DNA from 4 places in the Methylobacterium sp. 1A genome. Region 1 is predicted to be linked to each of the others. Evidence: riboswitches for the same ligand, from Rfam matches in the RefSeq annotation. Region 1 holds a riboswitch; each other region holds the start of a gene.

Evidence for each region. A riboswitch is a leader RNA that binds a small molecule or an ion and turns the genes downstream of it on or off. The one in region 1 is predicted to bind cobalamin.
Region 2: another riboswitch for cobalamin. It lies ahead of ACX9MN_RS12405 (TonB-dependent receptor); the one in region 1 lies ahead of ACX9MN_RS08015 (CbtB domain-containing protein).
Region 3: another riboswitch for cobalamin. It lies ahead of ACX9MN_RS19220 (TonB-dependent siderophore receptor); the one in region 1 lies ahead of ACX9MN_RS08015 (CbtB domain-containing protein).
Region 4: another riboswitch for cobalamin. It lies ahead of ACX9MN_RS12415 (TonB-dependent receptor plug domain-containing protein); the one in region 1 lies ahead of ACX9MN_RS08015 (CbtB domain-containing protein).

The regions. Positions count from the first base shown of each region.
Region 1 is NZ_JBYQVE010000001.1:1,628,072-1,635,381, forward strand. It holds gene cobW (cobalamin biosynthesis protein CobW) at 1-246, opposite strand, end outside; gene ACX9MN_RS08005 (DUF1636 domain-containing protein) at 243-644, opposite strand; gene ACX9MN_RS08010 (CbtA family protein) at 637-1,389, opposite strand; gene ACX9MN_RS08015 (CbtB domain-containing protein) at 1,406-1,588, opposite strand; cobalamin riboswitch at 1,624-1,818, opposite strand; gene ACX9MN_RS08020 (discoidin domain-containing protein) at 1,980-3,344, shown strand; gene ACX9MN_RS08025 (S10 family peptidase) at 3,367-4,959, opposite strand; gene ACX9MN_RS08030 (DNA polymerase III subunit chi) at 4,959-5,411, opposite strand; gene pyrG (CTP synthase) at 5,470-7,098, opposite strand; gene secG (preprotein translocase subunit SecG) at 7,255-7,310, opposite strand, start outside.
Region 2 is NZ_JBYQVE010000001.1:2,516,605-2,523,914, reverse strand. It holds gene ACX9MN_RS12405 (TonB-dependent receptor) at 1-1,867, opposite strand, end outside; cobalamin riboswitch at 1,976-2,171, opposite strand; gene ACX9MN_RS12400 (acetyltransferase domain-containing protein) at 2,311-3,489, opposite strand; gene ACX9MN_RS12395 (TonB-dependent siderophore receptor) at 3,489-5,252, opposite strand; gene istB (IS21-like element ISMex39 family helper ATPase IstB) at 5,432-6,163, opposite strand; partial or broken gene istA (IS21-like element ISMex39 family transposase) at 6,169-7,310, opposite strand, start outside.
Region 3 is NZ_JBYQVE010000001.1:3,987,401-3,994,710, forward strand. It holds gene ACX9MN_RS19210 (VOC family protein) at 1-423, shown strand, start outside; gene ACX9MN_RS19215 (acetyltransferase domain-containing protein) at 538-1,719, opposite strand; gene ACX9MN_RS19220 (TonB-dependent siderophore receptor) at 1,719-3,776, opposite strand; cobalamin riboswitch at 3,959-4,151, opposite strand; gene ACX9MN_RS19225 (hypothetical protein) at 4,656-6,083, opposite strand; gene ACX9MN_RS19230 (nucleoid-associated protein) at 6,049-7,083, opposite strand.
Region 4 is NZ_JBYQVE010000001.1:2,524,325-2,531,634, forward strand. It holds gene ACX9MN_RS12410 (HoxN/HupN/NixA family nickel/cobalt transporter) at 286-1,341, shown strand; cobalamin riboswitch at 1,439-1,647, shown strand; gene ACX9MN_RS12415 (TonB-dependent receptor plug domain-containing protein) at 1,767-3,737, shown strand; gene ACX9MN_RS12420 (ABC transporter substrate-binding protein) at 3,746-4,579, shown strand; gene ACX9MN_RS12425 (FecCD family ABC transporter permease) at 4,576-5,622, shown strand; gene ACX9MN_RS12430 (ABC transporter ATP-binding protein) at 5,619-6,434, shown strand; gene ACX9MN_RS12435 (DUF6925 family protein) at 6,412-7,310, shown strand, end outside.

The DNA.
Region 1 (7,310 bases):
GAAATCGTCCGCGACCGTGCAGCAGATGCAGCCGTTCGGCAGCTCGACGATGGCGTCCTCGGTGCAGCCCTCGACGCCGCAGGCCGCCAGGAAGGACTTGTCGAAGCCGATATCACCGAACTCGTTCACCAGGATCGCGAGGCGGCGCCCCTTGGCGTTCTCGACCACGTGGCGGACGAGGGTCGTCTTGCCGGCCCCGAGGAAGCCGGTGATGATGGTGCAGGGGATCTTGTTCACGAGGGTCATTCCGCGGGCTCCAGGGTGCCGGCGGGGACCGGGCGGGGTTCTGGGAAAGGGGGAATGCGGGCGATCACGCCCTTGCGGAACGCCTCCGGACGCTCGCGCCAGGGCACGATGCCGTCCGGGGTCGCCGCGTAGGCCGCGAGCCCGCCGAGGATGATCTCGGCCGAGGCGGCGGGATCCATGTCGCCGTAGACGTAGGTCCAGCGGTCGGCCGCGGCGACCGCCACGGTGCAGGGCCGCTTGCAGACCGACAGGCACTCCACCGCCTCGACCCGCAGGTCCGGCGTGGCGCCGCTCCGCGCCCGGAGCGCCTCCAGCAGGCGGGCCCCGGCGCGGGGCCCGTCGGGGTCGTCGTCCGGCCGGCGGCAGGTGGTGCAGACGTAGAGAACGGTCTCAGGCACGGGCCGCTCCCCGATCCGCGCCGCGGGCGAAGGCCTGCCACGCCCAGCCGAGCCCCAGCCCGATCAGGATCCAGAACACGAAGCTGATGGCGAGCGACCGCGCGGCGAATTGCGCGGCGAGCGCCGCCGGAAGTTCGGACGCGGCCTCGGGCGCCTGCGGGGCGCCGACGACGTGCGGCGCGATGATCAGGACGAGCCCCCCGAGGATCGTGATCAGCGCGCGGCGGATCGTGATCAGGTAGAGCCCCATGCCGGTCGCCGCGGCGGTCATCACCCACCACGCCTGGCGCGTCGCGAGCGGGGCCGCCGCGCTGCCGGGCAATTCCGGCGGCAGGCCGAGGCCCGGCGCGAGGGCGACGCTGGCGAAGCCCGCCACCGCGAAGGCGAGGCCGACCTGCGGCGTGGGCTCGCGGCCGCAGGCGAGCATCACCGCGCCGAGCAGCAGCGCGTAGCCGACGCCGCCCACGAGGGTCGCGAGCCCGGTGAAGGCCATCCGCGGCAGGCCGGGCGCGGGCTGCCATTCCGGCGCGGCGTCGGGGGCGGCGTGGTCGTGCCCGGCATGAGCCAGCACGATCGGGAACGCCTTGATCGGGAGCGCCTTGGCAGCCCGGTTCGGCGCCTCCTGCTGCTCGTAGCGCTCGGCCGCGACGATCAGCGGCGAGGTCAGCGTGAGTTCGAGGCCCGTCACGATGGCAGCCGCGAAGAAGCCGGCGGCGAGGGCCGCCGACAGGAGCCGGATGATCATCCCTGGTCCGGGGAGGTCAGTGGCAGGGGAAGTTCTGGGTGTGCCGGAAATCGTGCGCCGCGTTGTGGAGCGCGATCGCCGGCGAGAAACCCGCCATGAACAGCAGGCCGAGGCCCAGCACGGCCGCGAGCGCGACGGCGATGGGGCGCTCCGACGCGCGGGTGCCGGCGGCGACGGGGGCGAGGGTTTGCGTCGTCATCAGAAGCGTCTCCAGCCGCCCCACCGGCGGCATTGCGGGATCCTGTCGCGACGGCAGGTCTCCTGGCTCGCGGCTCGGCGCGCCCACCGCCTTCCCGGATCGCTCCGGTGGCGCATGGCGGGCGCTCGCCGCTCACAGTTGCGGGGGCAGCCGCGGAATCGGGGCCTCAAACCCCTCACCGCATTCCCTTTTCACCCCGTCTCCGGGGCACCGTCGCCCGGCCGTTGTAGACGCATGGCCGCCGGGACACAACGGAGGGGCGCCGGATCGCGGCCGTTTCCCGCGCCCGCCCCGCGATCGGGGCGGGCTTGACGGCCGCGCCCCGGAGCGGGCACCGCCGCACCCGATACCCGCCCGGCCCCGGCGCGGGCGCTGAACTCCCGGAGACCCGATGGCCCCGACAGACGATCCGACCCCGGTTCTCGTCGATCTCGCGGCCGGCCGTGAGCCGCGGATCGTCTCCGATGCGGGCACGGGAACGACGTGGCTCGAGGTCGACCTCGGCGGCCGCTTCCCGATCCATTCCGTCGCCCTGCGGCCGGGGGAGGGGGCGGTTCCCGCGGAGCCCGGCGACGTCGCGGTGGCGGTCTCGCAGGACGGCGTGACGTGGGCCGAGCCGGGCTTCGCCGGCTGGACCGCGACCCCGGACGCCCTCGTCGCCGCGATCGTCCCCGACGAGCGGGCCTGGGCGCGCGCGGTCCGGATCGCCGCGCCCGAACCGGCCCGGATCGCCGGCATCGGCATCCGCGCCGACGAGGCCGCGGTCGACCTGATCGCGCTGCGGGCGATGCTCGACCTCGACGTGACGCTCCTGAACGAGAAGCCCGGCGCCAACGTCTACGTCACCTACGCGCTCCAGTCGGCGCCCGACCGCGCCAGCCACGCCCTGGTCGGCCTGGCGCTGTTCGAGAACGGCGCCTTCGGCAACTGCCTCGTCCAGTACATCATCGCGGTGTCCATCGCGAAGGCGCTCAACCTGAAGTACATCAAGGTGCCCAAGGTTGACCGCAGCAAGGTGATCTTCCTGACCGAGCGGCTGACCTGCGACGGCATCACCTTCATCCCGCCGGACGAGCCGCTGCCGTCGGACGGCTACTTCCTGTCGGGCCTGTATTTCGACCCGACGCAGTTCGAGCGCGTGACCGCGCTGCGGGGGCCGACGGATTCGCGCGCGATCGTGCAGAGCGTGATCCGGCCGCTGTTCAACGGCCTGCCGAAGAGCTTCCCGGTGAAGCCCCACGACCAACTCCTGATCCACATCCGGTCGGGCGACATCTTCAGCACCTGGGTCGATCCGCACTATCCGCAGCCGCCCTTCGCGTTCTACCGGATGGTCATCGACCGGCTCCTGGCCGAGGGTCGGATCCGCTCGGTCAAGCTCGTCTTCGAGAACAGGCTGAACCCGGTCATCGCCGAGGTGGAGGCGTACGCCGAGCGGCGCGGACTGCCGGTGGAGATCCAGAGCGAGTCGCTGATCTCCGACGTCGCGGCGCTGGTGAACGGCCGCTACCTCGTCTTCGGGCTGGGGACCTTCGGGCCGGGGATCTGCCACCTCTCGGACCACGTCGAGCAGGTCTTCTACTTCGCGTCGAACTGGCCGCAGGGCTTCCAGTCGATCCCCACCATCGGGAAAGTGGTCGAGGTCCGCGATCTCGAGGGCCGCTACATGAAGGTCGGCGAGTGGCAGAACACCGACGCGCAGCGCCGGACGATGGTGGATTACCCGGCCGAGGCCCTCGCCTTCGACGACGCGTGACCGGCGCGGCGGGCCGGAGGCGCTACGGCGCGGTCCTGAGATGTTCGGCGGGGGCTCCGGCCGGACGGGTCGAGCCGGCGTCGCGCACCTTCAGGGCGTCCGTGTACATCCGCTCCACGTCCGTCCGGAAGGCGGCGCGCGAATCCGGACGCGTGTAGAACATGTGCCCGCCCGGATAGACCGCGAGGCTCAGGCGGCCGGCGGCGTAGGCGGGGACCTGCGCCAGCAGGAGCTTCGAGGCGAAGTAGGGCGTCACCAGGTCGGTGAAGCCGTGCGCCACGAGGACGCGCAGGTGCCCGTCGAGCGCCAGATCGCCCTTCAGGTTCGACAGGACCTCGGGCGCCTGCCGGCCCGAGCCCCAGCTCCAGCCGCGATTGACGGCGTTGTTCAGGAGCTCGTAGCGCATGTTGGTCACCGGCCATTTCAGCGTCCGCGCGTAGAGGTCGAGCATCGCGCTCGTCAGCGGTGCCTGGAGGGCGGTGAGCTGGGGATCCTCGAAGCTCGACTGGGCGGCGTCCGGGTTCGGGTCCCAGCCGGTGATGCCGGTGTCGTAGGCGCTGGTCACGCGGCCCTCGGCGCGGTCGATCTCGCGCTGGACGCTCCGGGTCGCGAGGCGCGCCGCCTGGGCACGCACCAGGGCGGGGTCGAGACCGACGAGGGGCGCGACCTTCTCGGTCATCCGGGCGACGGCGGCCGTGTCGCTCGGCCCCTTGAGCAGGTCGCTCAGGTACGGGCCCGAGGCGTAGGCCTCCGCGTCGCCGAGCAGGGTTGGCGTCGGCACCGTGCCGGCCCGCTCGAGCGCGCCCGCCGCCAGCGAGGGCAGCTTCAGCACGTAGCCCCACGGGTTGGCCCGCGGCGTCTCCAGCCACGCGAAATCGAGCACCGGCGAGAGCAGCACCATGCCGGACAGGCCGACGCCGATCTCCTCCTGGAGCTTCTCGGCGATCAGCGGGCCGCGGAAGCCGCCGTAGCTCTCGCCGACGAAGAATTTCGGGCTCGCCATGCGGTCGTTGATGCGCAGGTAGCGCGCGATGGTCGCCGCCAGAGTCGAGGCGTCGGAATCGATCGACCAGTAGGCCTTGCCGTTCCCGTCCGCGGCCCGGCTGTACCCGGTCCCCACGGGATCGAGGAAGATGAGGTCGGTGAAGCCGAGCCACGTCCCGTCGTTGGGCGTCAGCGTCACCGGCTGCGACGGGCTGATGCTGTCGCCGCCGACCGGCAGCCGCCAGGGCCCGATCGCCCCGATATTGAGATAGGCCGAGGCGGCGCCCGGGCCGCCATTAACCGCGAAAGTGACGGGACGCTCCCGGCCGGCCTGCGGCGCCATCGTGTAGGCGACGTAGGCGATCTCGGCCTGCAGCTTGCCCGCCTCGTCGACGAGGGGCAGGCTGCCGGCGGTGGCGGTGAAGTCGAGGGTCCGGCCGTCCGGCAGCATCACGCTCTGCTTGGTCGTCGAATCGGGCGGCAGGCGGCGCCCCTCCGGTCCGCGCTGCGCCGGTTTGCTCTCCGCGGGATGGCCGTGCGGCGCGTCCTGGGCGAGGGTGGCCGGGGGCGCGGCCAGAGCCAGGGCGAGGGCGAGCGCGGCGCGCGCGAGACGTGCGTGGGGGGCCACCATCAAGCCTTCTTGTTCCAGCGTCCGGACTCGTCCTGCTGCCAGTAGGCCACCGCGTGACCGGCGTCCTTGGCCTGCTTCCACTGCTCGCGGGCGCGCAGCAGCGCGTCCTGGTCGGTCCCGTCGAACAGGATGCAGATCCGCTCGTACTGCCCGGCGTCGGGCGGCAGGTCGGCGCCCTCCACCAGGAAGCGGATCGAGGCGGTGTTGGGATTCACGTCCCGGAGCGTGAGCACCACCGGCTGGCTCGCGGCGTCGGGCTCGCGGTCGGTGCCGTGCGGCAGGAAGCTCTCGTCGGAATAAGTCCAGAGGTGGTCATCGAGCGCCTGCAGGCGCTCCTCGCTCGCCGCCTGGATCGCGGCCTGCCAGCCGCGGTCCAGCGAGCGCTCGACGAGGTTCGGCAGCACCTTCTCCAGGGGCTGCCGCTGCATATGGTAGAAGAGGATCTCGGTCACGGCACCGAGGATATAGGGCCGCGGGCCGCCGCGCGAGCAGCGGCGCGCCGCCGCGGCCTCAGACCAGGCGGCTCTGCTCGATCGCGGCGCCGACGAAGCCCTTGAACAGCGGGTGCGGCTCGAACGGGCGCGACTTCAGCTCCGGATGGAACTGCACGCCGATGAACCACGGGTGCCCGACATGCTCCACCGTCTCGGGCAACAGGCCGTCGGGGGACACGCCCGAGAAGCGCAGGCCCTTGGCCTCCAGCCGCTCGCGATAGGCCATGTTGACCTCGTAGCGGTGGCGGTGGCGCTCCGAGATCTGATCGGACCCGTAGATCTGGGCGATCTTGGACTGGGGGTCGAGCTTCGCCTCGTAGGCGCCGAGCCGCATCGTGCCGCCGAGATCGCCGGCCGCCGCGCGCCGCTCAAGCTCGTTGCCGCGCAGCCACTCGGTGAGCAGGCCGACCACCGGCTCGGCGGTGTCGCCGAACTCCGTGGAGTTGGCCTCCGGCATCCCGGCCAGCGAGCGGGCCGCCTCGATCACCGCCATCTGCATGCCGAAGCAGATGCCGAGATAGGGGATGCGCTTCTCGCGGGCGTAGCGGGCCGCCCGGATCTTGCCCTCGGCCCCGCGCTGGCCGAAGCCGCCCGGCACGAGGATCCCGTTGAGGCCTTCGAGGAAGGGCGCCGGATCCTCGCGCTCGAACACCTCGGCCTCGATCCACTCGAGATTGACCTTCACCCGGTGGCTGATGCCCCCGTGGGTCAGCGCCTCGGTCAGCGACTTGTAGGCGTCCTTCAGCCCCGTGTACTTACCCACGATGGCGATCGAGACCTCGCCCTCGGGATTGCGCACGCGCTCGGCGATGGTCTGCCAGCGGCCGAGATCCGGCTCCTCGCCGTGCTCCAGGCCGAAATGGCCGAGCACCTCCCGGTCGAGGCCCGCGGTCCGATAGGAGAGCGGCACCTCGTAGATCGAGGCCACGTCGAGGGCCTCGATGACCGCGGTCTGGCGGACGTTGCAGAACAGCGCGAGCTTGCGCCGCTCGTCCATCGGGATCGGCCGGTCGCAGCGGCAGAGCAGGATGTCGGGCTGGATGCCGATGGAGCGCAGCTCCTTCACAGAGTGCTGGGTCGGCTTGGTCTTCAGCTCGCCGGCGGACGGGATGTAGGGCAGCAGCGTCAGGTGGACGTAGCAGCAGGTGCCCCGCGGCAGCTCCTGCCCGAGCTGCCGGATCGCCTCGAAGAACGGCAGGCCCTCGATGTCGCCGACCGTGCCGCCGATCTCCACCAGCACGAAGTCGAAGCTGTCGTTGCCGTCGAGGACGAAGTCCTTGATCGCGTTGGTGACGTGCGGGATCACCTGGATCGTGGCGCCGAGGTAGTCGCCGCGGCGCTCCTTGGCGATGATGTCCTGGTAGATCCGGCCCGTCGTGATGTTGTCGGCCCGGCTCGCCGGAACGCCGGTGAAGCGCTCGTAATGCCCGAGGTCGAGGTCGGTCTCGGCGCCGTCGTCGGTGACGAACACCTCGCCGTGCTGCGTCGGGCTCATCGTGCCCGGATCGACGTTCAGGTAGGGGTCGAGCTTGCGCATCCGGACCCGGTAGCCGCGGGCCTGGAGGACCGCCGCCAGGGCCGCCGAGGCCAGGCCCTTGCCGAGGGATGAGACCACGCCGCCGGTGATGAAAACGTACCGCGTCATGGGCCTCGGTCCATAAAGAAGCTGCTGGCATTTGCCAAACGACGGAGGCCCCGACCCGCGCATGGGCTGGGGATCGCGGAACGCATGGCGTGGACCGGCCGAGCGCCGGTCCGTCGGGACAAGGGTCGGACGCTGCGCCGCTCGCGGCGCGCGCCGTCAGCGCGACTGCGGCGCGTCCGGAACCGCCGGCTGGGCGGGGGCCGGCTGCGCGG
Region 2 (7,310 bases), 890 kb from region 1:
GCTCGCCGAAGATCACGCCCGCCGAAGCGATGGTCGTGGGGGCTTCCGGCACCCGGTTGCCGACCGGATCGTAGTCCGAGAACCGGGCGTTGGTAATCGTGAGATCGCCCTCCAGCGAGAGCCACGGCGTGACCGCATAGCGGTTTGTCCACTCGACGCCGAAGCGTCGGGTCGGACGGCTCGGCTCCGTCGTGCCGGTGTCGCCCTGGAACAGGTTCTCCGAGGCGAAGTCGAGCCGGAACAGCGCGACCGCCGTCTCCAGCCCGGCGATGGACCGGTTTCGTAGACCGATCTCGTAGCCCGTGGACGGCACGAGGAAGGGTGAGCGGGTCGTGTTGAAGAGGGACGACGTCGGATCGACGGTAGCGGTCACGCCGCGCACGTCGTTCGAGTGGAAGCCGCCGCCGTAGTTCACATACAGTTCGGTGTCGAACCACGGCCCGAGCACGAGGCCGAGCTTCGGGTTGACGATGGCGTCCCGCGCCTTGCCGGAATTGGCCGGCGTGTCCGAGACGACGCTGGCGTAGTAACCGTCGGCACGGAAGCCGACGCTGGTGCGTAGCCAATCAGTCCAGCGGACCCGGTTGTCGAAGTAGAAAGCTCCGCTCGTCTCCAGCACGCGGTCGTCGAGTACGCCGGAGCGGTACTGGCGGTTCGTCGTATTGAACAGGCCGACGCGGATCGAGTCCGTGCGGGTCTGGACGCCGATCTCGTTCTCCATGGGCAGGCCGAACAGGTCACCCTGGAAGATGTGCAGGGCCTCGCCGCCGCCGATGATGCGTTGGTCGAGCTGGTGGAACTGGTCGCCATTGACCGGGTCGTTCAGGAAGTAAGTGAAGTCGTTGAACAGGTTGAGCTGCGAGCGGATCACATAGGCCGAGGCCCGGGTGATGCCGGTGTCGTCCGTCGCGCTGAACTTGCCCGAGATCGAGAAGCGGGACGTGTCGCCCCCGTCGGTTGGGTTGATCGTGCCGTAGCGGCTGATCAGCCCCTCTGTGACGGCCCGCTCAGGGATCTGGTTGGTGGCCGTCCACTTCGCCGCGTAAGCCATGCCGGTGACGGAGAAGCCGTCCAGCGCCGTTCCCTGGCTGTAGCGGGCCACGCCGTTGATCTTGCGCAGGGCGTCCGGGACGACCCAAGGGCCGTTGTAGACCTGCGCCTCGCCGGCCAGGAGGAGGTTGCCCTCGCCGAGCGGGACGTTGGTTATCGAGAGCGCCCGCTTGTAGCCGAAGCTGCCGATGGAGGTCAGGGCGACGTTCTTCGGCGTGCTGTCGAGGTAATCGATGCGCACCGAGCCGGCCGAGGCGAAGTCGCCGTCGCGCACGAAGTACGGCCCCTTGTGGAACTCCACCGCGCCGACGAGTTCGGGGATCAGGAAGTTGATGTCGGCGTAGCCCTGGCCATGGGCGTGGGTGCGCATGTTGAGCGGCATGCCGTCCAGGAACAGGGCGATGTCGGTGCCGTGATCCAGGTTGAACCCGCGCAGGAAGAACTGGTTGGCTTTGCCCTCGCCGGAGTGCTGGGTGACGATCAGGCCCGGCACCGATTCCAGCACTTCGCCGGGGCGGGTGACCGGAAGGCTGTTGACCTGCGCGCCCGTGATGACGCCGGAACTGGCGGAAGCCACGGGCGTGCTGATGCCGCCGATGCCGGTCGTGCCGCCCACATAGCCCGCGCTCGCGGCCGGACCGATCTGCGGGGACGCGGCTGCGGCGGTCTCGGCGGTGACGGAGATCTCCTCCAGCGTCGTCTCGCCAATCGCCGCGCTCGGGGTGGATCGGTCCTGAGCCGACGCTGTGCATGCGAGCGCAGCGAGGCCTAGACCCGACAGGGTCGAAAGTATTCGGGTGGGTGGGCGACGGGACACGAGACCTCGGGCGACGGCAGTGGCACGTCACCGCGAATGAGATCTCCACGCCGGGCATCGGCCCGGCGCTTCGACACCCGTCAGGACACCCCGCCCGACGCGTTTCGCGTGTGACCACGGCTGACGGCAGGTCTCCTGGCTCGCGGGTCACTGCCCTCGCACCGTCTTCCCGGATGACGCGCATCCAGTGACGCGGTGGTGCTGAGCTCGCCGCTTACAGTTGCGGGGGCAGCCGCGGTTTCGGGTTGCCCCACACCGCGTTCCCTTTTGATCCCCGAGGGGAACCGTCGAGCAAAGCTTAGCATTCGGGCTCCGCCGACCGTCAAGGCTTAAGATCCAGTTTACGTTTGAACGTCGGTCTTCATCCCTGGGGTGTGTCAGAGTGGAGACGCAGGCAGGCCGTCAGACGCCGGTCTGGGCGTCCAACATGCAGGCTTCTGGATCTACAGGTAGCTCAAGGCTGGCCAAGTCGCGGTTCGCTTCAGGCGCACCATGGCACGGCACGCCAGCCAGAGGGGAACGCTCACGGCGGCCGCGATGAGCCAGAGCGCGAGGGGCGAGCCGGCCTCGACCCGTCCCGACGACCCGGCAAGGCCCAGCGCCGTCGCGCCGTCGTAGAGGACGCGCAACAGCGCGAGGTGAAGCAGGTAGAAGAACATTGGCGCGCCGCCGAAGACGCGAAGGGCGCCGAGAAATCGCTGCGGCAGCAACTCGAACAGCGCCAGCAGGCCGAGGCCGAGCCCGAGCGTCAACAGCAGGAAATCGGCCGAGGGCGGGTACTTGGTCAGGTTGACGAAGGACAGCGCGGTGGCGAGCGGTGTGGCCCCTGTCTGCCACGGCATTGGCTCACCGTAGCCGTTGAGCCCGCGCAGGACGAGGAAGCCGACCAGGGCGGCCGCGCCCAGCCCGAGGAGCCCCACGCGCCGGCGCGCGGCGTCGACCCCGCCGGCGAAGAGCGGACCGAGGGCGTAGCCCGCCGCGATCACGCCGATCCACGGCAGGAGCGGGTACGAAGTCCGCGCCAGACCGCCCCAGGGCAGCGCGATCATCCCGCGCTGGTGCAGGATCGACCAGAGCACGTAGCCCGGCTCGTCCGCCCGGATCGTGACCCCGTCCAGCAGGTTGTGGCCGAGCATGAGCGCCAGGGCCCCGGCCATGAGGACGGCCCGCGGCAGCCAGAGCAGGCCGGCCAGCGCCACCATGCAGAGACCGATCACCCAGATCACCTGCAGGTACAGGATCGGCGGTTGGACGCTGCCGGCCCAGGCGAAGTTGACGAGCGTCAGCTCCAGCAGGATCAGGAGCAGACCGCGCTTGAGCAGGAAGGCGGCGGTCGCCCGTGCGCCGTGCCTCTGCCCGTGGAGGTGGGCCGACAGGCCGGTGAGCAGGATGAAGACCGGCGCGCAGAGGTGCGAGGCCGCCCGCGTCAGGAACAGGTCGGGCGGCGTCGCGGCGAGGTCCATCGGGTCGCGGACCTGCGCATGCAGGTAAAAGAACTCCCGCACGTGGTCGACGAGCATCAGCAGCATCACCAGCCCGCGCAGGGCATCGATGGAGACGATGCGCCCGGTCCTGGCCAATCTTTCCGTCGACGCCTCCAACGTGCCCGGATGCACGCCCATCAGAAGCGCGCCGTCATGCTGACGGTCACCCGCCGGGGTTCGCCGACGCCGACCCAGAAGGCGTTGTAGGAGCGCTCGTAGTAGGTCTCGTCGAAGATGTTATCGACGTTGAGCCCGAAGCGCAGGTTCTCGTAGCGGTAGTAGGCCAGGGCGTCGGTCAGCACGTAGCCCGGGAGTCGGAACCGCTCGTTGCCGCTGTCCCCGAGACGCGAGCCGACGGCCCGGACACCTCCGCCGAACCCAAAACCCTTCCAGTCGCCGACCTGGACCTCGTAGACGCCGAGCAGGCTACCGGAGTGGCGCGGGATGTTGAGGAGTGGCGAGCCGACCCTCAGGACCTCGTCGCGGGTCACGGCGGCGTCGATGAAGGCGTAGCCCCCGATCACCCGGAACTCGGGCGTTACTTGTCCAACGAAGCTCAGGTCGAAGCCCTGGCTGCGCACCGCGCCGGCGGCGATCTGGAAGAAGAAGTCCCGCGGGTCCGTGGTGAGAACGTTCTCCTTCTCGATGTGGAAGGCCGCGCCGGTCACGCTCAGACCGGTGAAGAGGTCGAGCTTGACCCCGGCCTCGTAGCCGAAGCCGGTCTCCGGGGCGAAGGGGCGGGTCGCGATGTCGAAGCCGGTGTTGGGCCGGAACGAGGCCGCCACGTTGCCGTAGAACGAGAGGAAGGAGAGCGGCTGGTAGACGAGACCCGCACGCGGTGAGAAGCCGGTCCGGTCCTGCTCAGTGCGTTCGTTGCCGACCTTATCGCGGAAGGTCTGGTTGTAGAAGTCGGTTCGGTTACCGAGGAGCAGCTTCCATTCCGGGCTGAGCGCGATCTGGTCCTGCACGTAAACGGCGGTGTTCCCGACATTCTCGCTCGCGCTGTAGCGCCGGGTGAAGGGCGGCTTGGGCTGGCCGTAGACCGGATTGAACAGGTCGATGGCGAAGGGGTCGATCCGCGGCGTCGAGCGCAGCAGGTTCTCGGTGCTGTTGTAGCGCTCGTGCTCCAACCCAAGCAGCACGGTATGGGCGAACGGCCCGGTGTCGAAGTGTCCGACGAGTTCGGCCTGCCCGATGGCCACCCCCCAGGTGAAGTCGTGCCGACGGAACTCGCGCAGCAGGGTGCGGCCGTCGTCGAGGAGGCCGGTCGCGCCGGTCTGCATGCCGGTCAGGCTGCCGGTGTTGAAGTGACCGGCGATCCGGAGCTGCCAGTCGGCATTGACGGCGTGATCGAGGCGGATCTGGAGGATCCCAGCCTCCGAAATAGAGTCGTCGCCCGGCTCGCCAAAGAAGCGGGAGCGTGGGACGAGGCCCAGGCGATTGTTCACCGCGACCGTCCCGCGGTCGAAGGTCTGGCGGTTGCGCAGGTACTGCGCCTCGACGGTGAGCTTGGTGTCCGGGCTGATCAGCCAGCTCACCACGGGCGCGGCCAGGACGCGATCGCCGTCGACGAAATCGCGGAAGCTGTCCTGCCGGGCGAGCGCGCCGTTGAAGCGGTAGAGGACGGTGCCTTGCTCGTTCAGCGGCCCGCCGGCGTCGACGGTGGTGCGCGCCGTGCCGAAGCTCCCGAACAGCGTGCCCATCTCGACGAAGGGCAAGGCCACGGGCTGCTTGGTCAGGATGTTGACGGTGCCGCCCGGGTCACTGCGTCCGTAGAGTGCCCCGCTAGGTCCCTTGAGCACCTCGATGGACTGGACATTCTGCGTGTCCGGGGCGCCATTGTAGCCGCGGGCGATGTTGAAGCCGTTGAAGAAGATGTCCTGGGTGGCGAAGCCGCGCACGGAATAGAGGGCGAGGTTCTGGGTGTCAAACAGCGTTGAACATTGACCCTGGATCGGCGTCGAACTTTGACCCCCTGGATGGGTATGGCGGGACGCCCCTGATCAGCCCGGCGAAGGCGGGTCGGGGTGGCGCAGCCGGGCTGATCAGGGGTCCAGCAGGCGCGACGTGTGTGCTGGCCTCAGGCGCGGTTCTTGAAGCGCCAGCTCTCGTTGCCGGTCTCGACGATCTCGCAGTGGTGGGTGAGCCGGTCGAGGAGCGCGGTGGTCATCTTGGCATCGCCGGCGAACACGCTCGGCCATTCCCCGAAGGCGAGGTTGGTGGTGACCACGATCGAGGTCGTCTCGTAGAGCTTGCTGATCAGGTGGAACAGGAGTTGGCCGCCCGACTGCGCGAACGGCAGGTAGCCGAGTTCGTCGAGCACCACGAAGTCGAGCCGCGCCAGATGGTCGGCGATGCGGCCGTGCCGGCCGGCGCGTGCCTCGGCTTCGAGCCGATTGACGAGATCGACGACGTTGTAGAACCGGCCCCGCATGCCATCCCGGATGCAGGCTCGTGCAAGGGCGATGGCGAGGTGGGTCTTGCCGGTCCCGGTGCCGCCGACGAGCACGACGTTGCGCTGATGCGCCAGGAACTCGCCGCCGGCGAGATCACGCACCAGCACCTCGTTGATCGGAGTGCCGTCGAAGGCGAACTCGGCGATGTCCTTGGCCAGGGGCAGTTTGGCGATGGTCATCTGGTAGCGGATCGAGCGTGCCTGCTTCTCGGAGATCTCTGCCTGGAGCAGGTCGCCGACGATCTGCTGCGGCTCGTGGGTGCGCTTCACTGCGACCTTGATGATCTCGTCGTAGGCGGCCTTCATGCCGAAGAGCTTCAGATCGCCCATGGTGGCGAGGATCTGCTGGCGTTCCATCATGGTGCTCTCCTTAGGCTGTCGTAGCGGGCACAGTCGGCGACCGGCTCGTGGCGCAGCCGCAGGCTCTCGGGCGTCAGGATGGTGACGGGCGTGGTCGGCTCGCGCTGCCGGGCGAGGATGTTGAGGACGACATCGGCCGAGTGGACGCCCTCGCGCAGGGCCTCGGCACAGGCCGCCTCGACCGCCGGCAACCCGTCACCGAGCACAGCGGTGAGGATCTCGACCATCTGCCGGTCACCCCCGGCACTGCCGGCGAGCTTGCGTCGAACCCGGTCGAGGGCGGCGGGCAGCACCCAGTCCTTGAACGGTGCGCCGTTCCGGAGCGCGCCAGGTTTGCGGGCGAGCACAGGGACGTAGTGCCAGGGATCGAACACGGTCTGATCCCGGCCGAAGGCACGCGCGTGCTCGGCGACGACGCGCCCGTCCTGCTGGATCTCGATGCGCTCGGCGTAGGCTCGCACTTCGACCGGGCGGCCAATGGCGGAGGCCATGACCGAGTATCGGTTGTTGTCGAAGCGTACGAGGCAGGTCGCGGACACCGAAGCGGTGACGGCGTGGAAGCCGTCGAAGCGGCCAGCATAGGGCACCAGCGCCGCCCGCTCGGCCTCGAACCGCTCCCAGACGGTGCGCTCGCGCTCCTCGGGATGCGGATGGGCCTTGGCGTAGGCGATAGCTCCATCGAGTAGGAGCGCGTTCAACTCGTCGTAGCTCTTCACCCGGACGCGCGGGGTGAAGAAGCGCTCGCGCACCAGCCCGACCTGGTTCTCGACCTGCCCCTTCTCCCAGCCCGAGGCCGGCGTGCAGGCGACCGGATCGACGAGGTAGTGCGAGCACATCTGCAGGAAGCGACGGTTGTAGGCGCGCTCGCGACCGACGAAGATCGTCTCCACCGCGGTCTTCATGTTGTCGTAGATGCCGCGCTGGCAGGTGCCGCGGAAGAACGCGAACGCCCGGTCGTGGGCGTCGAACACCATCTCCTGGCTCTCGCGCGGATAAGCCCGCACGAACAGCATGCGCGAGTGGCAGAGCCGGACGTGAGCGACCTTGACCGTGACGGTCGTGCCGCCGATCAGCACGATCTCGTGGCTCCAGTCGAACTGGTAGGCCTCGCCTGGGGCGAAGATGAGCGGCACGAAGGCCTGCG
Region 3 (7,310 bases), 2.4 Mb from region 1:
GCGGTCGCCTGCCTCGACGAAGCCCTTCGGTTCTGGATCGACGGGCTCGGCGCGCGACTTGTGCGGACGGGGGAGATGGGGGGCGAGTTTCTCGGTCAGGTGACCGGGGCGCATGGGGCGAAGGTGCGCATGGCGCTCGTTTCGCTCGCGGATCAAACGATCGAACTTCTGGAGTATCAGGGTCCGGAGCGACCGAGCGCGCCGGCCAAGCCGTTCGATCCTGGCTTCGCGCATCTGGCCCTTATCGTCGATGACCTCGACGCGCTGCTGGTGCGGATCGCTGCCTACGGTTGGAAGGCGCAAGGCATTCCGCAGCCGATTGCGAGCGGTGCGCGGGTTGGAACGCGGGTGATCTACGCCGTTGGCCCTGACGGCGCGACAATCGAGTTCATGCAGCCGCCGGCTTCTGTCCAAGATCTCTGATGCCGGCGGGCGGGGAACCGCTTGCCATCCCGATCCGAAGTCGACGGAGGCCCGGCGAACGACCGCCTCGGTTCGGAACCAGTCCGTCGCATAGCCAAGCCGATGGGTTCGACTTCAGAGGTACTTGAGCCAAGCGATGTCGCGTCGCGATGCCTTGAGGCGGGAGAACCAGGCCGTCGGGAAGTAGAGGGGCGGAATCAGCGCCGCGTACCACACCAGAACCCACGCGTAATTGCCGACACCGAACACGGTGCCTTGGGTCACGCCCCAGATCGCGAACGCGCCGTGGTAGAGCAGCCGCAGAACCGTCAGGTGAAACACGTAGAAGAAGAGCGGCGCGCCGCCGAACACCGCCAGCGCTGTGACCACCGGGCGGTCGCCCATGCGTTCCAGCGCGACGAGCAATAGCGCCCCGATCCCGAGCGTTAGCAGCAGGAACAGCAGCGAGGGCGGATACTTCGTCAGCGCGAAGAAGCTCATCGCGGTCCGCAGGGCGTCCTCGTCGACGACGAACCACGGTTTGTCCCCGTAGCCGTTCGCCAGGCGTAGCACCGCGAAGGCGACCAGCATCGTGATGCCGATGGCCGCAAATCGGCGCTTGCGCGTCCGTGGGGCGACGCCGGGCAAGAACCACGGGCCGATGGCATAGCCGAGAGCGATGACGCCGATCCAGGGAAGCACCGGGTAGGTCGTCTTGGCCACTAGACCGAATGGGAGCGCGATGACGTCGCGCTGGTGCAGCATTGCCCAGGCGACGAAGAAGGGATCATCGGGCCGGAGTTGGATCGGGTCGAGGAGATTGTGCCCGCAAACGATCAGCGTCCCGACCGCGAAGAGAACCGAGCGCGGCAGGCCGATCATCGCCGCCAGGACGATCATGCACACGCCGATGCACCAGATCACCTGAAGCCAAAGCGTCGGGCTGGCGACGCCCCAGTACAGCTCAGAGAGGTAGAAGACCTCCAGAGCCATCAGCACGAGGCCGCGCTTCACGAGATAGGCACGCGTCTCCGCCAGCGTGTGCCGGGTGCTGAACAGGTACGCGGCCACGCCCGTCAGCGCGATGAAGATCGGCGCGCACAGGCTGACCGCGAGGCGCGCGAGATACAGGCCCGGCAGGGCGGTTCTGGCATCCATCGGGTCGGCGACCGAAACGTGCAGGAACCAGGTTTCCCGCAGGTGGTCGAGGAGCATCAGCACCATCACCAGCCCGCGCAATGCGTCGATGGAGGCGATACGGCCGGTCGTGCCCGATGCCTCTGTCGCCGCCTCCAGCGTGCCCGGACGCACGCCCATCAGAACCGCGCCGTCATGCTGACGGTCACCCGCCGGGGCTCGCCGACGCCGACCCAGAAGGCGTTGTAGGAGCGCTCGTAGTAGGTCTCGTCGAAGATGTTATCGACGTTGAGCCCGAACCGCAGGTTCTCGTAGCGGTAGTAGGCCAGGGCGTCGGTCAACACGTAGCCCGGGAGCCGGAACCCCTCGTTGCCGCTGTCCCCAAGGCGCGAGCCGACAGCCCGGACGCCGCCACCGAACCCGAAGCCCTTCCAGTCGCCGGCCTGGACTTCGTAGACGCCGAGCAGGCTGCCCGAGTGGCGCGGAATGTTGAGGAGCGGCGAGCCAACCCTGAGAACCTCGTCGCGGGTCACCGCCGCGTCGATGAACGCATAGCCGCCGATAACCCGGAACTCGGGTGTAACCTGTCCGACGAAGCTCAGGTCGAAGCCCTGGCTACGCACGGCGCCGGCGGCAATCTGGAAGAAGAAGTCCCTCGGGTCGGTCGTGAGGACGTTCTCCTTCTCGATGTGGAACGCCGCGCCGGTCACGCTCAGGCCGGTGAAGAGATCGAGCTTGACGCCGGCCTCGTAGCCGAAGCCGGTCTCGGGGGCGAAGGGACGGGTCGCGATGTCGAAGCCGGTGTTGGGCCGGAACGAGGCCGCCACGTTGCCGTAGAACGAGAGGAAGGTGAGCGGCTGGTAGACGAGACCTGCACGCGGTGAGAAGCCGGTCCGGTCCTGCTCCGCGCGCTCGTTGCCGACCTTGTCGCGGAAGGTCTGGTTATAGAAGTCGGTCCGGTTGCCGAGGAGCAGCTTCCATTCCGGGCTGAGCGCGATCTGGTCCTGGACGTAGACGGCGGTGTTGCCGACGTTCTCGCTCGCGCTGTAGCGCCGGGTGAAGGGCGCCTTGGGCTGGCCGTAGACCGGGTTGAACAGGTCGAGGGCGAAGGGGTCGAGCCGCGGCGTCGAGCGCAGCAGGTTCTCGGTGCTGTTGTAGCGCTCGTACTCCAGGCCGAGCAGCACGGTGTGGGCGAACGGCCCGGTGTCGAAATGCCCAACGAGCTCGGCCTGCCCGATGGCCACGCCCCATGTGAAGTCGTGCCGGCGGAACTCGCGCAGCAGGGTGCGGCCGTCGTCGAGAAGGCCGGTCGCGCCGGTCTGCAGGCCGGTCAGGCTGCCGGTGTTGAAGTGGCCGGCGACCCTGAGCTGCCAGTCGGCATTGAAGGCGTGATCGAGGCGGATCTGCAGGATCCCGGCTTCTGACACCGAGTTGTCGCCCGGCTCACCGAAGAAGCGCGAGCGCGGTACGAGGCCCAGGCGGTTGTTCACTGCGACCGTCCCGCGGTCGAAGGTCTGGCGGTTGCGGAGGTATTGCGCCTCGACGGTCAACTTGGTGTCCGGGCTGATCAGCCAGCTCACCACGGGCGCAGCTAGGACGCGGTCGCCGTCGACGAAATCGCGGAAGCTGTCCTGCCTCGCGAGCGCGCCGTTGAAGCGGTAGAGGACGGTGCCCTCCTCGTTCAGTGGCCCGCCGGCGTCGACGGTGGTGCGCGCTGTTCCGAAGCTCCCGAACAGCGTGCCCATCTCGACGAAGGGCAAGGCCACGGGCTGCTTGGTCAGGATGTTGATGGTGCCGCCGGGGTCGCTGCGCCCATAGAGTGCCCCGCTCGGTCCTTTGAGCACCTCGATGGACTGAACGTTCTGGGTGTCCGGCGCGCCGTTGTAACCGCGGGCAATGTTGAAGCCGTTGAAGAAGATGTCCTGGGTGGCGAAGCCGCGCACAGAGTAGAGCGCGAGGTTCTGGGCGCCGAAATCGTTCTGCTTGCCGACTCCCGGCACGTAATCCAAGGCGCGCTCGACGCGCGTGGCGGCGGTGTCCCGCAGGACCTCCTGGGGCACGACGTCGACCTGCTGGGGCAGAGAGAGCCGCGGCGTCACGGTCTTGGTCCCGCTGTAGAGATCCTTGACCTGGTAGGTGGGGGCCGAGGTGTAGCTGCCCTCGACCGAGAGCGGGTCGAGAACGACCGAAGCCGGGGCTGCGTCGGCTCGTGGGCCTTGGGCAGTCGCTGGGGGCACACCAAGGGAGACGAGCGCCAAAGATGTGACGGATGCGCGAAGCCGCCATTGCGAAGCGGGATGGGACACGGGCCTAGGACCTCGGGACGGCAGTGGCACGTCACCGCGAACGAGGCCTGGGCGACCACCTCACGAGGCGGCGCTTCGACACCCGCCAGGACACCCCGCCCGACGCGTTTCGCGTGTGACCACGGCTGACGGCAGGTCTCCTGGCTCACGGGTCGTCGCCCTCGCACCGTCTTCCCGGGGCGACCCAGTGACATGGTGGTGAAGGGCTCGCCGCTTACAGTTGCGGGGACAGCCGTGGCTTCAGGCTTACACCCTCACCGCGTTCCCTTTTGATCCCCGAGGGGAACCGTCACGGCCCAGCTACAGCCTCACGGACTCGTGAGTCAACGCGAACGTCCCGATAGCTCTGCCTTGATGCCGCTGTCGGATCTCGGCCATTTCCTGCCAGAGGTCGAACGACCGCTTTTTGAGTTTGATACTTTGAAGCAGACTGGCCGAAAACCACCCATGCCAGTCGTACGGATAGCTCACGTAGTATCTCGAATTTAGCGCGCCCCTACACCATCCCGGAATGCATGGAGACTATGACCTGCACCAATTGGCGGAAGCGTAGAGGTATTGGATCGCGGACTTGATCCTTGGAGAGGCCCTCTCAACCGTCGCCGGAAACGAGCTTCTGCGCGCGGTCTTCCCGAAGATGCGGACAAGCACCGCCCCAAAGGCATCGAGGTGACGCTGACGGCATCCTCCCGCGTTAGGTCGATCCAAGGCGTGAACACGTCATCCGCCCATTCGGTGACGTCGCGGCCCAAGCCTGAAGTCCCGGGCGCCTTCTGCCGGCTTCAGGCCCGCGGGCCATCCGCTCGTCGCCTAGTGAGGTGCCGGCACCCGGGCGTGAGCCGTCGCCAGCCAGCTGCGCAGCGCGTCCGGATTGATCCACCCTGCCTCCATGGCCGCGGCAGCCAGCATGACGAACACCACTACCCAAACCACTGCCGTCGTTCGGCCTTCGGTGCGCCGATAGGCAGCCATGGCCCCGGCGAGCGGGCCGTCGGCCAGCGCTTCATAATCGGTGTCGTCGAGAAAGCCATAGAGCTTGGTGCGCCACGCTGCCCTAGACGCCTCGACAACGCCGAGGAACCGGCGGTTCGTCGAGACCGACACGGCGTAGGAGATGCCGACATACGCCGCTACGACGGCGTACAGACCGGCGAAGCCGGCCCCTCCGGCCCCTCCGCCTTTCGCGGCGTCGATGGCGAGCCGGACCACGAGCGCGCCGATCGCCACGGCCACGTCTCGCCAAACGGCCGCGGATAGGTCGCGGGACTGCTGAAGGAGCTTCTGTACCTCGTCGGACAGCGTCTTGCGCAGATCGGACAAGGCCTTCAACGTGTCCTTGCTGCCGGCGCGTAGGTGCGCCTTGTACAGAAGCCGGGCTGAGTCCAGGGCCGGCCCGACCCGCTTCGGCAGCCCCGCCCGGAAGCTCTCCCCCGCGGTCCACTCCCGCGACAGCTCGGCAGACAGGAAGGTATGCCGCACCTCGACGTCGGTACCCTCCAGGTAAACCCAGGCCGCGGCGGCCTGCTGCGCATCGAACCCATCCGCGCCGAGACCGCCGTCCCCCAGCATGAGCTTGCGCGGCGGCTGGCCGGCGAGCATCGCCATGGGCGTGGCGCCGTCGCGGTAGAGCTCGTTCGGCAGCGACAGGGCGATCATCGTTCCGGCTGCCTCCCGCCACGCCGGTTCGGCGGGACCCTCGACCCTTGCGGCTCCGGCCACGTAGGGCTCGATCCGGGGAGGCGCCATCTGGTCGGGGGATTGGCTGCGGACGACCCGCCTAGGTCCGGCCTCCGGGCGGGGTTCCGGCACCGGGGCGACCGCCGGGGCTTCGACCCAAGGCTCGACGACGTGCCCACGAGTGCGGAAGCCGTCGGCGGCCCTGATGAACGCTAGGCGCACTGCCGAAACGCGGCAGGCGCGGTCGGCATCGAGCAACAGGGACCGCCAACCCTCGGGCGTGAAAAGGTGCTCGGCTCCGTCGCGGTGCGCATAGGTCAGCGTCACGCGCACCCTGTCGCCGTCGGGTGCATCCCGCGGCGCCACGTGGTCGTCCGAGCCGTCGAGGCAGTCGAGGGTCAGCCACGGCGCGCCGGCATCGGCGACGGCCTGCCAAGCCGTCAGTGCCTCCCGCGACAGCATCCCGGCGACCGTCATCCGGCCGGCGTCCTCGTTGACGACGAAGCCCGGTGCAGACCGGCTCGCCTCAACGGCCGCGTGAACGGTTCTCGGTGTCGACATCGTCCCTCAGGACCCCCGCCGTCAGGATCTCGATCCTCTCCCGCCCGTCGGGCATCGTCGTCCGGGTCGGCCTGTGCGCCTCGTCGTACAGCACGACCACGCCCTCCTGGGTCTCCATCACGCGCTTACGAGGCTTCTGCACGCGCTCCGGATCAATCTCGAACGATTCCTCCGCGACGCCACGGTCCCGCAGTTGGCGCTCTAGGGTCCCTCGGATCGACGCACCTTCCGGCAGCACGCCGAAGAGCGCCGTCAGCAGCGGCTCGCGATCTTCCGGGTCGTAGCGCTGGCCGCCCTGCCGCAGAACGTCGTAGAGCCGGTTGACGCCGCCGGCCTGCACATCCGCGGGCAGATCGGGCTTATGGGTCTTGTAGGCGACCTTGACGGCTTCGACGAGCTTGCCGGACAGGTCGCCCGGCTCGTTCACGCGGCGCGCGTTCAGGAAGCCCTCGAAATATTCCGAGATGTGCGTCCTCTTGCTGCGGTCGCGGACCATCACATGGCCGCCCGACCCCGGCGCCAAGCGAACCAGGGCGATCTTCTGCATGGCTTCCGGTTTCTTCACGAACGCCTCCTGGAGCCGTTCGAGGCGAGGCTGTGCGGCCCCTAGCGAGTAGCGGACCACCTCGTCGTGGTCGTACTTGACCAGCGCGTAGACCGGGTCGTCCGTGCCGACCCCGAGCTCGAACACGAGGAACGCCCCGTTGCTCGTCCCGGAGCGGTGCCGGGTATGGAAGTCCCGGGCCAATGCCTGCGTCCCGACCGTGAAGTCGCCGCCTCCCGCGATGCCGCGGAGCGCCGCCTCGACGCCGGAACCGACGCGAAACGCGAACAGGTTGCCGGTCAGGGCCGAGCGCACCCGCGCGAGGAAAAAGGCTGGCTCCTGGAGCGGGGTGATCTCCGGCAGGAGGGTCGGCTCGTCGAGGTCCTTGCCGACCACATGGAAGATCATCCGCCGGATCGACAATGCGTCCTTCTCCGCATCGGTCAGAAAAGCCATCTCGCTCCCTGGGGTCGCATCGTTCCTCTCACGACCGGTATAGCGAGGGCAGCCGGATCCCGCCCGCGCTCATTCAACCTCAGGATGGTTTTCAACCGGGACAATCGGCCCGACGTCCGTTTCGTTCTGCTTATGTTCTCACTATTGCCAACGCGATGCAACCTCGCGGCGCGATGGCAGACGGCACTGCGAGAGAACTTGGCGCGATGCCGCGATGACCCACGTCA
Region 4 (7,310 bases), 900 kb from region 1:
CGATGGCTCGCGCGCATCGCTACGTCGTCGGCATGATGCCCCTGCTGGAAGCCATCATGCGAGACCAGGGGCGCTCCGCCCAGGCCGTCGCGACTGAACTGACGCGACGCGCCGTGCAAAAGCCGCGCGGCGGGGTGATCTGGACATCGGCGGACGCGCAGAGGCTCCTGCGCCGCTCAAGCATTGGCCGGGAGATGCATCGACACGGTGGTCAGGCGGGCGACGGGATCCCGCCAAGCCGCCGCGGCGTGGCAAGGTCGGACGGATAGGGGATGGAAAAAAGGGATGGTCCAATCGAAGGGTACGGCGCCCGGCGTCGTCCGGCGCCGTATCGGTCTGCTCTACCTCGTCCTGATCGCGGCCAACATCGCGGTGTGGTCCTGGGCCTACGGCCTGTTCGCGGGGCAGCCGGCCCTGCTCTCGACCGCGCTGCTGGCCTACGTCTTCGGGCTGCGTCACGCGGTCGATCCCGACCACATCGCCGCCATCGACAATGTCACGCGCAAGCTGATGCAGGCGGGCCAGAGGCCGGTCTCGGTCGGCTTCTGGTTCGCGCTCGGACACTCCACCGTCGTGGTGGTGGCAGCGGCCGCGGTTGCGCTGGCCTCGACCACCCTGATCACGGCCTCGGAAGGCTACCGGGAACTCGGCGGCCTGATCGGCACCGGCGTCTCGGCCGCCTTCCTCATCATCATCGGCATCGTGAACCTCGTTGTCTTGGTGGGCGTCTGGCGCGCGTTTCGACAGGTTAGGCGCACCGGCCGCTACGTCGAGGCTGACCTCGACATGCTGCTCGCCAACCAAGGCGTTCTCGCCCGGATCCTCCGGCCGCTGTTCCGCCTCGTAACGCGCTCATGGCACATGTACCCGCTGGGTCTGCTGTTCGCGCTCGGCTTCGACACCGCCACGGAGGTGAGCCTCTTCGGACTGTCGGCCGCCCAGGCGAGCCAAGGCACCGACATCTGGACGATCCTGGTCTTCCCGGCGCTGTTTACAGCAGGGATGACGCTGGTCGACGCGACCGATGGCGTGCTGATGCTCGGCGCCTACAGCTGGGCCTATGTCCAGCCGATGCGGAAGCTGTTCTACAACCTCACCATCACCCTGGTGTCGGTGGCGGTCGCGCTGGTGGTCGGCACGCTGGAGGCGCTGAACCTCCTGGCGGGCAAACTCAACCTCCAGGGCTGGTTCTGGCAGCGGGTCGCCGCAATCAACGACCATTTCGGCGTGATGGGCTTCGGCATCGTGGGCCTATTCGCGGCGGCGTGGCTCCTGTCGTTCCTTATCTATCGCCTCGGTGGGTTCGACCGTGTCGAGGTTAGACCGGCAGATGCCCCCTGACCGCTCAAGCCTAACAACCAGGACAACGGTCGATCCGTCCCGGACGCCACAAATCTGAACAACTTGTTTCCACACGTTGACGGATAGACACACCGCAGCCTAGCTTGAGCGTGACGGTTCCCCTCGGGGATCAAAAGGGAACGCGGTGAGGCCACGCCCGTGAGGGCTCGGCCGATGCCGCGGCTGCCCCCGCAACTGTAAGCGGCGAGTCCTTCATCACGACGTCACTGGGCGGCCTCGCCCGGGAAGACGATGAGAGGGCGACGACCCGCGAGCCAGGAGACCTGCCGTCAGCCGTGGTCACACGCGGAGCTTGCCGGGCGGGGTGTCCTGGGAGGTGTCGCGGCGTCGTGGTTCCCTTGCGGACGCGACTGCCGAGGCCTCGTTCGCGGTGACGTGCCACAGCCGTCCCCCGAGGCCGTCCCGTGTCCTATCCCGTTCCCACCGCGCTTCGGCGTAGCCTGGCGCTGTCCTGCGCCGCATCCGCGCTGCTCGTCTCCATTCCCGCCCGCGCGCAGCAGGTCGCCGCGCCCTTCGCCGATGCTCAGGGAGGCACGCAGGCCGCGGTCTCGCTGTCCGAGATCTCCGTCTCTTCCACCGGCGTGCCTACGCCGATCGCCAACACGGGTTCTAGCGTCACCGTCCTCACCGACCGCCTGCTTCAGGAGCAGCAGCGCCGGACGGTGCCGGATGCCCTGCAGCAGGTGCCGGGCCTCAACGTCGTGCAGACCGGCGGCGCCGGCGGCCAGACCTCGGTCTTCGTCCGCGGCACCAACTCGAACCACGTGAAGGTCCAGATCGACGGCATCGACGTCAACGACCCCTCGACCCCGAACCGCTCCTTCGATTTCAGCCAGCTGCAGACCTACGACCTCTCGCGGATCGAAGTGCTGCGCGGGCCCCAGAGCGGCCTCTACGGGGCCGACGCCATCGGCGGCGTCATCTCCGTCGTGACCAAGCGCGGCGAGGGCCCGGCCCGGGCGACGGCGACGGTCGAGGGCGGCTCGTTCGGCACGTTCAACCAGTTCGGCAACATCTCCGGCTCGGAGGGGATCTTCGACTACTCGGTTTCGGTCGGCCACATCCGGCAATCCGCCGTCCAGGTCACGCCGTTCGAATTGCTGCCTCGCGGGGTGCCGTTGCGGACCGCCTTCACCGACATCAAGACGGTCTCGACCAAGCTCGGGGCGCAACTCACCGACGAGTTCCGTCTCAACTACGTCCTGCGCTTCTCCGATAGCGCGTATCTAGATCAGGCCGACGGCGGCTTCCCGTACGCGCCGCTGCCGTACCGTAACCTCAACGACCAGCAGCAACTGATTATGAGGGGCGAGGCCGAGTGGACGCCGGTGCCGGGCTTCCACAATGTCTTCGGCGCGAACTACTCCAAGTTCGACCGCCTGTTCGCCGGCCCGCTCGACCCGCTAGCGCCGCCGACGCCCACCACCTACCTCGGTGAACGAACCCGGTTCGATTACCGCGGCGACTGGCAATTCTCACCCGGCAACCTCGTGCTGTTCGGTGCCCAGCGCGAGGATGAGCGCTTCGAGACGACCGGCATCGACCGGTCCAACGGCAACACCGCCGGCTTCGCCGAGCTTCAGACGATGCCCTTCGCGGGCGCCGCGCTGGTCGCCAACATCCGGCGCGACGCGAACGACCAGTTCGGCGGCGCGACCACTTACCGGGTGGCGCCGAGCTACATCGTGCCCGTCACTGGGACCCGCCTGAAGGGCAGCGTCGGCACCGGTTTCAAGCCGCCGACCCTAAGCCAGCTCTATCAGGACTATCCGGGCTTCCGCTTCTTCGGGAACCCGAACCTGCGGCCCGAGGAGAGCTTCGGATTCGACGGCGGCTTCGAGCAGCCGCTGTTCGACGGCTTCATGACCGTGGGCGCAACCTACTATCAGACCGACTTCAAAAACCTGATCCAGACGGCCTACTACCCGACCTTCTCCACCAACGTGAACGTCGGCCGTGCAACTGCCTACGGCACCGAGAGCTTCGTCGCCCTGCGCTTCAACGAGTTCTGGAGCGGGCGGCTCGACTGGACCACCACGGTGACGAAGGACGAGATCGTCCACCAGGAGCTGCTGCGCCGGCCCCGCAACAAGGTCAGCGCGACCGCGATCTGGAACCTGATGCCGGGCTTGACCATGACCGGCACGCTCATCGTGCTGGGGTCGTTCGTGGACGGAAACAGGGACTTCTCCGTACCCCGCCTGAAGGCCCCCGGCTTCACGCTGGTGAACCTGTCGGTCAACTATGCCTGGAGCGAGACCCTGACGGTGTTCGGGCGGATCGATAACCTGTTCGACCAGCGCTACCAGAACCCGACCGGCTTCCAGGGGCCGGGGCTCGCCGTCTTCGGCGGCGTCCGCGTGACGTCGTTCTGAGGTCGCGGATGCCGAGGCGCCTCGTGCTCGCCATGATGGCACTCCTGTCCGCCGCGCCCCTGAGCGCGGCGGAAGGACCGGTACGCGTTGTCTCGATGAACCTGTGCGCCGACGAGCTCGTCCTGCGGCTCGCGGATCGCGACCAGGTTCTGGCCGTCACCTACCTCGCCCGAGATCCACGTGGGTCGACCGTGGCGACCGAGGCGGTTGGGCTGCCTGTGACGCGGGGCCTGACCGAGGAGGTCGTAGCCCTGAAGCCCGACCTCGTGATCGCCGGTGCCTTCACGACCCGCACGACGGTGGGCATGTTGAAGCGCGTCGGCGCCCCCGTGCTCGAACTCGGCGTGCCGGCCGACCTCGACGGCGTCCGGGCGCAGATCCGGCGGGTCGCGGAAGCCCTTGGTCACCCCGAACGGGGCGAGGCGATGGTGGCGGCGCTCGATGCGCGTCTAGCCGCCATCGTACCGGCCAGGCAGCCTCTGCGCGCCCTGGTGATGCGTCCGAACGCCTTCACGGTCGCACCTGGCGGGCTCGGGGACGCGCTGATCCGCGCCGCCGGCCTCGTTAACGTCTCGGCCGAGATCGGGCGTGACCGCTTCGGGCAGGTGCCCCTCGAAGCCGCGGCGCTGGCGAACCCTGACCTGATCGTGGTCGATGAAGGCGCGCCTGGTTCGCCCTCGCTCGCCGACACGCTGCTGCACCATCCCGTCTTCCAGGCGCTCGCGCGAGCGCACCGGACGGTCGACATCCCGAACCGCCTCTGGACCTGTCCGGGGCCACAGGTCGCGGAGGTCGTGGCGCGGCTCGCCGAGGCTGCGAACGAACGGGCGCCCGGACCATGAAGGCCCCCATCACCGCGATCAGCCCGCCGGTATCCCGGCGCCTCGGCACGCCGCGGGCCAGGCGCGCCGTCGTCGTTATCCTCGGCATTGCCGTCGTCGGGCTGACGCTCGCCTCCATCGCCATCGGCTACTCGCCCTTCGACGTGCCCGCCGCCTTCTCGGACCTCATCGCCGGCCGCACGACGCTGCCGGCCCTGGTCCTGTGGGAGCTTCGTGTTCCGCGCGCCCTGCTTGGAGCCCTGGTCGGCTTCAGTCTCGGCCTGACCGGCGCCGCGATGCAGGGCTACCTGCGCAACCCGCTCGCGGACCCGGGCATCCTCGGCATCTCCTCCGCGGCGGCGCTCGGCGCGGTCGTCGTCTTCTACGGCGGTTTCGCCGCCACCATGAGCCTTGCCCTGCCGCTCGGCGGCATCGCGGGCGCCGGCGTCGCCGCGCTCCTCCTGAACGCGCTCGCCGCCCGCGGCAGCAGCACCCTCGGGCTGATCCTCGCAGGAGTCGGGCTGTCGAGCCTGGCCGGGGCTTTGACCGCGCTGGCGCTGAATTTGTCGCCGAACCCCTACGCGGCCCTGGAGATCGTGTTCTGGCTCATGGGCTCGCTCAGCGACCGCAGCCTGGACCACGTGCTCCTATGCCTGCCGCTGATGGCTGTCGGCTGGGCCCTCATGCTGTCGACCGGCTCCGCGCTCGACGCCCTGACGCTCGGCGAGGACACCGCCGCGAGCCTCGGGGTCCGTCTGGTCTCCGTGCGCCTGCGTCTCGTCACCGGTGCGGCCCTGGCCGTCGGCAGCGGGGTCGCGGTTTCCGGTGCCATCGGCTTCGTCGGCCTCGTCGTGCCGCACCTCATGCGACCCCTCGTCGGTGCTCGTCCCGGTGCGTGCCTGCTGCCGAGCGGCCTCGCGGGGGCGGTCCTGGTCCTCGCAGCGGATATCGGGGTGCGCATGCTCGCCACCCGACCCGAACTCAAGCTCGGCGTGGTGACCGCGCTGGTCGGGGCGCCGTTCCTGATCGTGCTGCTCCTGCGCGGTCGCGGGAGGCGGGCATGAGCCTCGGCCTGCACGACGCCCAGGTGACGCTGGATGGACGGACCATCGTCTCGGACATCGATCTGATCCTGGAGCCCAGTCGTTTCATCGGGCTGGTCGGCCCGAACGGAGCCGGCAAGACCACGCTCCTCCGCGTCCTAGCGGGGCTGATCGCGCCGACGCAGGGCCGGGTCACCCTCGACGGCCGTCCGTTGTCCGGCTTGGCCCGCGAGGAACGGGCCCGCCGCATCGCCGCCCTGTTCCAGGGGGCCGGGGTCGGCTGGCCGATGACGGTTCGCGAGATCGTGGCGCTTGGCCGGCTGCCGCACCGCCGGGCCTTCGCATCCCCCACCGAAGTCGACGATGCCGCGGTCGCACGGGCGATGGCGCGCGCCGACATCCTCCACCTCGCCGACCGAGCCGAGCCGACCCTGTCCTCGGGCGAGCGCATGCGGGCGCTGCTCGCCCGGGCGCTCGCGGTCGAGGCGCCGTGGCTTCTCGTCGACGAGCCGGTCACGGCCCTCGACCCGGCGCACCAGCTCGACGCCATGGCGCTGCTCCGGGCCATCGCGCGGGACGGTACCGGTGTCGTCGCCGTGCTGCACGACCTGACGCTCGCGGCCCGGTTCTGCGACCGCATCGTCGTGCTGGCCGGTGGCCGCCTCGTCGCCGACGGTACCCCGGAGGAAGCCCTGACCGACGTTCTGCTTGCCAGGGCGTTCGGTGTCACGGTCGAGCGGGGCTGGGCTTGCGACGGAACACTATACATCCTGCCCTGGGCGCGGTCCGGGGCTCAGACGGAGGAAGGCGATGACGTCACCATCACGGGCTGACGCGGTCACGACCCTGCTGCGCGAGGCGTTGGCGGATCCCGGCACCGCCTGGAGCCTCGGCAGCTTCGGGGCCATCGCCGAGTTCATGCGCGATCCCGACGAGGCCACGTCGCCGTTGCCGGACGGGCGCATGGGCCTGTCGACGGAGCGGGGCGCAATCGCGCTCGCTCCCGGTTCCGACCTGCGCCCGGTGGCCTACGAGACCGCGGTCACGTCAGGCTGGAACCACGCCGTCGCCCTGTGCCTGCCTGAGGCGAGCTGCTCGATGAACCGGCGCGGCGTGGTGACGGAGCTCGGCCCGGACCGGGACGCCGCCTGCGAACGGGACCGGGACGCGATCCTGTTCGACCTCGGCCTCGGGCTCCTGGCGGTCGATGCCTGCGTCCGCACGAGCGATCCGGAGGCCATCGCCTGCCTCCGATCCGGCGTCGGGCTTCCCTTGTTCGACCCAGCGAGCCCCATCGGCCGCCAACTCGTCGCGCTTAGCCCCCACCGGGTCTTCCTCGCCCGGATCGGCCGCATCGAGGTCTACGCCCCGATCCCGGGACCTGGCGGCACCAGCCCGGAGGGCCCTCACACCCATGTCCTGCCCAAACTCCTGCGCGGGGGCCGCACTCATGCGGCGACCACCCCGATCCCGGCGGGCTGGGTCCCCTGTGCCGGCATCCATCCGGCTCACCCCTACAAGGACATGATGGGCCAGCGCATCGCCTTCGATGTCGCCCGGCACAACGCCTTCCAGGTTCTTCTCGACCATTGGGGAGACCCAGACCTGCTCGCGGCCAAGCGCGGCGCGGAGCTCGGCCCGGACAGCCTCGTGTCGAACCGTCACGCCCAGGCCGCCCGCCGCGTCGCCGACGTTCAGGCGCGCTACCT